2 linked regions of the Immundisolibacter sp. genome follow. The protein of the gene in region 1 interacts with the protein of each later gene in a pairwise test. Links are inferred from orthologs where the notes say so. Each region holds a gene or a part of one and is shown on either strand. Other genes may lie near its edges. The genes, in order: H5U26_RS01920 and bioB.

Region 1 (3,152 bases):
GAGCACCGGGCTGCGCTTCATTTCACCGCTCAGCGCCTTGAATGCCGTCGGCGTGACTTGCCAGTGGCGCCCGGCCAGCGAGGCCGTGTCGGCGGCGGTCTCGAACCGCCGGGCAGCGGCATCGCAGCGAATCAGTTCCAGGCGTGCGTGTGGCAGCGCCGTTGCAAGCCGCGCGGAAATGGCCTTTACCGTCGCGGCCAGATCGGCGCCGTGTCCGACCTCGTGCCAGAGCGCGAGCAGCAGGTCGGTGTCGGTCGTCATGCGTGATTCCGTCATGTAACTGGCTGTAAGGAACTAAAAATCGATCTTTCGCGGCGGCTCGCGCGCCCGCCGCGCAGGCGGTGGCTGCGGGGCGGGCCTGCTGCCTGGGCGGCGCCGCGGGCTTGCGCACATATCGGCAACAGTTGACGGCAGGCCGTGAAATGATACAGCTGTAATGGCCATATGTGCTCGAAGGAGCCAGAAAAAGCCTGGGATGGATTTCAACCCTCTGTAGTGATTGAAAAAAGTCAAAACAAAAAGATGGCGCGGTAATTGCTAATTCGCCTTGATGGGCGTTGCCGAGCTTGTGCGCCCGCTGGCGCCGGTCAAGCTTGGCCGTCCGCTGCGCCCGCCTTCGTCGGCTGCGTCGAGGGGGCGACCGTCAGGCGCGCTTCATCGGCCGGCCGCACTCGAGGGCCGGTTCGGGCGGGGCTTTTGGCGGCGCGTACTTTTCAATCGTGCCGGCGGCGGGGCGTGTTCCCGCTGCCGGGCTAGAAGGAGATTTGGCAATGGGTGTGCAGGCAATCAACGCGCGCAATCAGTTCCGGGGCAAGGTCAAGGAGATCATCCGCGGTGATGTGGTGAGCGAAGTCGACGTCGAGACGCCGGCGGGTATCGTGACTTCGGTGATCACGACGCGCTCGGTGGACGAGCTGGGTCTGAAGCCCGGCTCGACGGTCATCGCGCTGGTCAAATCGACCGAAGTGATGATCGCCACGCTGGTGTGATGCCCTCACGGCGCCACGCCGGCAATCGCGCGCAAGTTCGGTCGCAAGGCTCTGCACCCTCAGGTTTCGCGGTCCGCGCAGGAGTGGCCAATGTGCCAGTTGCTTGGAATGAACAGCTACAAGCCGGCGTCGCTGCAATTCGCACTGCAGGGCTTCATGCGGCGCGGCGGTGACACCGACCACCATGCCGACGGCTGGGGCATTGCCCACTTCGAGGGCGGGCAATGCCAGCTCACGGTGGACGTGGCGCCGGCGGCGTTCTCCCCGCTGGCGCAAGCCGTGGCGCGCCGAAACATCAAGGTGCGCAACGTGATCGTTCACGTGCGGCGCGCGACGCAGGGCAGCGTGGCATACGAGAACTGCCACCCGTTCGTGCGCGAGCTGTGGGGCCAGACCTGGGCTTTCGCTCATAACGGCGACCTGCGCGATCTGCCGCAAACATCGGCCATGCACTATCGGCCGCAAGGCCAGACCGACAGCGAACGCGCCTTGTGCCTGCTGCTGGACGGCCTGCGCGAGCGCTTTGGCGAGCAGCCGCCCTCGCTGGCGCGCCTGCAGGCCGAGGTGCAGCGACTTTCCGCCCGGATCGGCGCGCATGGCGCCTTCAACTACCTGCTGTCCAACGGCGAGCTGCTGTTCGCGCATGGCTCGACGGATCTGTTCCAGCTGTGCCGGGAAGCGCCGTTCGGGGCGGCCCGGCTCGTCGATTGCGATCTGAGTGTGGACTTTGCGCGCCTGAATCACTTGGATGACCGCATCGCGATCGTCGCCACCCAACCGCTCACGGTGGACGAGGACTGGCGGGCCATTCCGCCGGGCGAGCTGCGCCTGTTCATCGGCGGGCGCGAGGTGAGCGATGCGGCGCCCGAGCGCGAGTTCGCTTTCGCTTGCTGAAGTCTTGAGCCTTGCACGCGTCGTGGCCGGTAGGGCCTGGCCGGCTGGCGACGCGGGGCAACCCATGAAGGGATGCACCGTGCCTGGCACTGTTAATTTCCGTGATATTTGACGGAATGCCACTGCATATCACCAGTTAACAGCATATAAGCTGGAAAAAGAATGGCCGATACCAGCGGCCTAATATCGTCAACTAATTGTTATTGAATAAATAACAATTTAATCAGTGTCGATGGCATGGGCGTTGCTATTGGCTACAGCCAAATGTCGCATCGCCGATCCTGGATTTAGCCATGACCCAGCCCTTGTCGCCTGACGCGCTGCCGAATGAAACCCTGCGCCGGGTAATTGAAGCGCTGCGCGGGCTGCGCTATGGCGCGGTGGAAATCACCGTCCACGACGGCCGCGTGGTGCAGATCGAGCGCACCGAGAAACTGCGCCTGTCCTCATCCGGCGAGCAGTGTTGACCGTGACTCGCCATCCCGAACGGGTCTGACCCGTTCCGGCCAGCGCACGCGCGCAGCCGGTCTTCTCGCAAAAGCAATCACGCACGACCGACCGGGCTACCGGAGGCTTCAAGTGAAAAAATCCGGAGCACTTTTCCATGAAAGCCTTTATGCACGCCCTGCCGATGCTGGGCGGCTTGGCCGTCCTGTGGGCGGCGCCGGTCGCCACGCAGGCGGCCGCTGACGTGAATACCAGCCTTGAACAGCGCGTCGAGCAGCTCGACCAGGAGCTGCGCGTGCTGCGCCGGCAACTCGAGATCGACCATGAAGCGCGTGACGCGCAGGCGCTGGCCGACCAGCAGAAGGGCATCAAGGTCACGCACAACGGGCGCAGCGTGAAGCTGGCGTCTTACGACAATGCCTTCGTGTTCCAGCCGATCGGCCGGGTCCAGGTGGATTACGCGCATTACGACGCGGACAAGCAGCAACTGGGCGACGGCACCGCCATCCGCCGGGCGCGCCTGGGCGCGCAGGGCACGGTGTTTCGTGTCTGGGATTACAAGGTCGAGTACGAGTTCTCGGACAGCAAGGCCAACCCGGCCGCCAGCGGCATTCGCGACGCCTACATCAGCTACACCGGATTCAAGCCGGTGTTGCTCACGGTCGGCAACTTCAAGGAGCCGTTCAGCTTCGAGCAGGTCAGCAGCGACAGCGCGCTGACCTTCCTGGAGCGCTCGCTGATCGACGTGTTTGCGCCGTCGCGGCACATTGGCGCCGCGGTGCAGACCTCCGGCGCCAACTGGAGCGTGGCCGGCGGTCTGTT
Region 2 (3,265 bases), on another replicon or contig:
CGTCAGGTGTACGAGGTCGCGGCAAAGCATGGCGTGCCGATCATCGGCCAGGGCGGGGTCGCCTGTGCCGACGATGCGCTCGAGTTCCTGTTGGCCGGGGCGAGCGCGGTCGGCGTCGGCACGGCGCTGTTCTATGACCCGCTGATCTGTCCGACCATCAACCAGGGCATTGCCGACTACCTGCGTCGGCACGACCATCACAACGTGAGCGCGCTGGTCGGCGCGCTGGCCTGGTAAATCCGTCAGCGGCCGGCCCGGCACAGTGCCCACACGTCGACCCTCGCCACACCGGCGCGCTTGAGGGCCAGCGCCAGCGCGCCGGCCGTGGCGCCGGTGGTCATCACATCGTCCACCACGGCCACGTGGCTCACGGCGGGCGGCTTTTGCACGGCGAACGCACCGCGCACGTTGCGCCGCCGGTCGGCCAGCGCAAGTCCGGTTTGCGGCGCCGTGGCGCGTATGCGCCGGCAGGCGTGGGCGTCGACCGGGATGCCCAGTCGCCGGCCGGCCTCGCGGGCGATGGCCTGCGCCTGGTCGTAGCCGCGCTGGCGCAGGCGCCGGTCGTGCAGCGGCACCGGAATCAACAGTTCGGGCCGTTCCCAGTGTCCGGACTGGGCGGCCTTGGCAAGCAGGGCGCCGGTCAGGCGGGCAAGACCCAGCCGGCGGCCGAACTTGAGGCGCTGCACCAGGCGGTCGAGCGGGGCGGCGTAGTGAAACGCCGCGTGAGCACGGTCCTGCGGTGGCGGGTGACGCAGGCAGCGGCCGCACACGCCGGCCACCGGCAGCGGCTGTGCACAGCGCTCGCAGGCCCGGCCCAGATACGGCAGCTCACCGCGACACGCGTCGCACAGCGGCAGGCGCTCACTGCCGGCTGCGCCGCACAGCGTGCACTGCGGCGGCAGCAGCCAGGCGAGCAGGGCGTCGAGATGTTCGTCAACTTTGGGGTTCATGTCAGGTTGACACAGTGGCGTTCACGGCTATTCTGAATGCCGCCGCCGCGGGCGGCTCGTGTCCTGCACCGTTTCCGGAGTCCGCCCTTGACCGCCATTCGTCACGACTGGACGCGCGCCCAGATTCGCGCCCTGTTCGAGCTGCCGTTCAGCGACCTGCTGCACCGCGCGCAGACCACGCACCGCGCCCATTTCGATCCCAACACCGTGCAGGTCAGCACGCTGCTGAGCATCAAGACCGGCGCCTGTCCGGAGGACTGCGGCTACTGCCCGCAAAGCGCGCACCACGAGGCCGACCTGCAGCGCGAGGCGCTGCTGGACGTGGATGCCGTGGTCGCCGCCGCGCGCGCCGCGCGCGATGCGGGGGCCAGCCGCTTCTGCATGGGCGCCGCCTGGCGCAGCCCGCGCGAGAAGGATTTCGTGCGCGTGCTGGACATGGTGCGGCAGGTCAAGGCGCTGGGCCTCGAGACCTGCGTGACGCTGGGCATGCTCGGTGGCGACCAGGCGCCGCGCCTGAAGGCCGCCGGCCTGGACTACTACAACCACAACCTGGACACCTCGCCCGAGTTCTACGGCCAAATCATCACCACCCGCACCTTCCAGGACCGCCTGGACACCCTGCAGCAGGTGCGCGATGCCGGGCTGAACGTGTGCTGCGGCGGCATCGTCGGCATGGGCGAGGCACGCGAGGACCGGGTCGGCCTGCTCGAATCCCTGGCCACCCTGCCCGAGCACCCGCAAAGCGTGCCGATCAACTATCTGGTGCAGGTGGCCGGCACGCCGCTGGCCGGCACGCCGGCGCTCGAGCCGCTGGAGTTCGTGCGCACCATCGCCGTGGCGCGGATCCTGATGCCGGCCTCGGTGGTGCGCCTGTCGGCCGGCCGCGAGAGCATGGACGACGCCCTGCAGGCGCTGTGTTTCCTGGCCGGTGCCAACTCGATCTTCTACGGCGACAAGCTGCTGACCACCGGCAACCCGGCGGCCGAGCGCGACCGCGCGCTGTTCGCGACACTGGGCATCAACGCCGCGGAGCCGGCCGTGCGCTGCGCCGCGCCAGCCGCGCCGGCAGCCGGTTTGACCGACGTCGCGGTCGCTGCCGGCGGGTGAGCTTCGATCTGGAAGCGGGCCTTGCAGCCCGCCGCGCCGCGGGTCTGTACCGCGAGCGGCGGATTGCGCAGTCGCCGCAGTCGCCGCTTCGCAAATTTCCCGGCGGCGAACTGCTGACCTTCTGCAGCAACGATTACCTGGGTCTTGCCAATCACCCGGCGGTGGCCGCCGCGCTGGTCCGTGGCGCGCAGCAGTGGGGAGTCGGCGCCGGTGCCTCGCACCTGCTGGCCGGCCACACGGCGGCTCACCATGCGCTGGAAGAGGAGCTCGCCGCGGCCGTCGGCCGGCCGCGAGCCTTGCTGTTCTCGACCGGCTACATGGCCAATCTGGGCGTGCTGGGCGCGCTGCTCGACCGCCAGTCGGCGGTGTTCTCGGACCAGCTCAACCACGCCTCGCTGATCGACGCGGCGCGCCTGTGTCAGGCGCGGGTGAGCGTTTATCGGCACGGCGACGCGCCGCATCTGGCCGAGCAGCTGGCGGCCGATGGCGCGCCGCGCCGGCTGGTCATCACCGACGGCGTGTTCAGTATGGATGGCGATCTGGCGCCGCTGGTCGAACTGGCGACCCTGGCGCAGCAGAGCAAGGCCTGGCTGATGGTCGACGACGCGCACGGCTTTGGCGTGCTGGGGCCGGGCGGCGCCGGCAGCGTGGCGCAGGCGGGCCTGGACGGCGCCGCGGTGCCGGTGCTGATGGGCACGCTCGGCAAGGCGCTGGGCTGTTTCGGTGCCTTCGTGGCCGGCAGTGAGGCGTTGATCGAGACGCTGATCCAGCACGCCCGCAGCTATATCTACACCACCGCCCTGCCGCCGGCGCTGGCCGAGGCCACGCGCGCCGCCCTGCGCCTGGCGCGGGTCGAGTCCTGGCGGCGCGAGAAGGTGCAGGCGCTGGTGGCGCGGTTCCGCGCCGGAGCCGGCCAGCTCGGCCTGCCACTGCTCGAATCGACCACGCCCATCCAGCCGCTGATCGCCGGCAGTGCGCAGCGAGCGCTGGCCTGGAGCGCGCACCTGGAGCGGCTCGGCCTGCTGGTGCCGGCGGTGCGCCCGCCCACGGTGCCTGAGGGCACGGCGCGCTTGCGCATCGTGCTCACCGCCGCCCACGAGGAGGCGCAGGTGGATCGCCTGCTGGACGCGCTGGCTGGCTTGCCGGACCGGGCATGAGCGCTGGCGCGCCATGAGTCGCGATGCTGAGGCCGAATTTCGCCTCGACAC

Evidence for each region.
Region 2: the proteins of H5U26_RS01920 (region 1) and bioB interact in binary tests that used the Escherichia coli proteins (3 or more experiments, as listed by UniProt). The link is inferred for Immundisolibacter sp. from one-to-one orthologs.

Annotation. Positions count from the first base shown.
Region 1 is NZ_JACIZD010000001.1:396,192-399,343, forward strand. What follows is about bases 151-2,990. They hold H5U26_RS01920 (class II glutamine amidotransferase), read left to right. Parts: upstream 151-1,097; coding sequence 1,098-1,883; downstream 1,884-2,990. Other genes in these bases: H5U26_RS01910 (sigma-54 dependent transcriptional regulator), read right to left, coding at 151-261; H5U26_RS01915 (molybdopterin-binding protein), read left to right, coding at 771-989; H5U26_RS01925 (YezD family protein), read left to right, coding at 2,177-2,350; H5U26_RS01930 (OprO/OprP family phosphate-selective porin), read left to right, coding at 2,488-2,990. In the rest of the region: more of H5U26_RS01910, read right to left, coding at 1-150; more of H5U26_RS01930, read left to right, coding at 2,991-3,152.
Region 2 is NZ_JACIZD010000009.1:67,528-70,792, forward strand. The notes cover bases 69-3,021. They hold bioB (biotin synthase BioB), read left to right. Parts: upstream 69-986; coding sequence 987-2,057; downstream 2,058-3,021. Other genes in these bases: H5U26_RS10845 (dihydroorotate dehydrogenase), read left to right, coding at 69-237; H5U26_RS10850 (ComF family protein), read right to left, coding at 243-950; bioF (8-amino-7-oxononanoate synthase), read left to right, coding at 2,054-3,021. Outside these bases: more of H5U26_RS10845, read left to right, coding at 1-68; more of bioF, read left to right, coding at 3,022-3,214; malonyl-ACP O-methyltransferase BioC, read left to right, coding at 3,228-3,265. UniProt on the Escherichia coli protein: Catalyzes the conversion of dethiobiotin (DTB) to biotin by the insertion of a sulfur atom into dethiobiotin via a radical-based mechanism.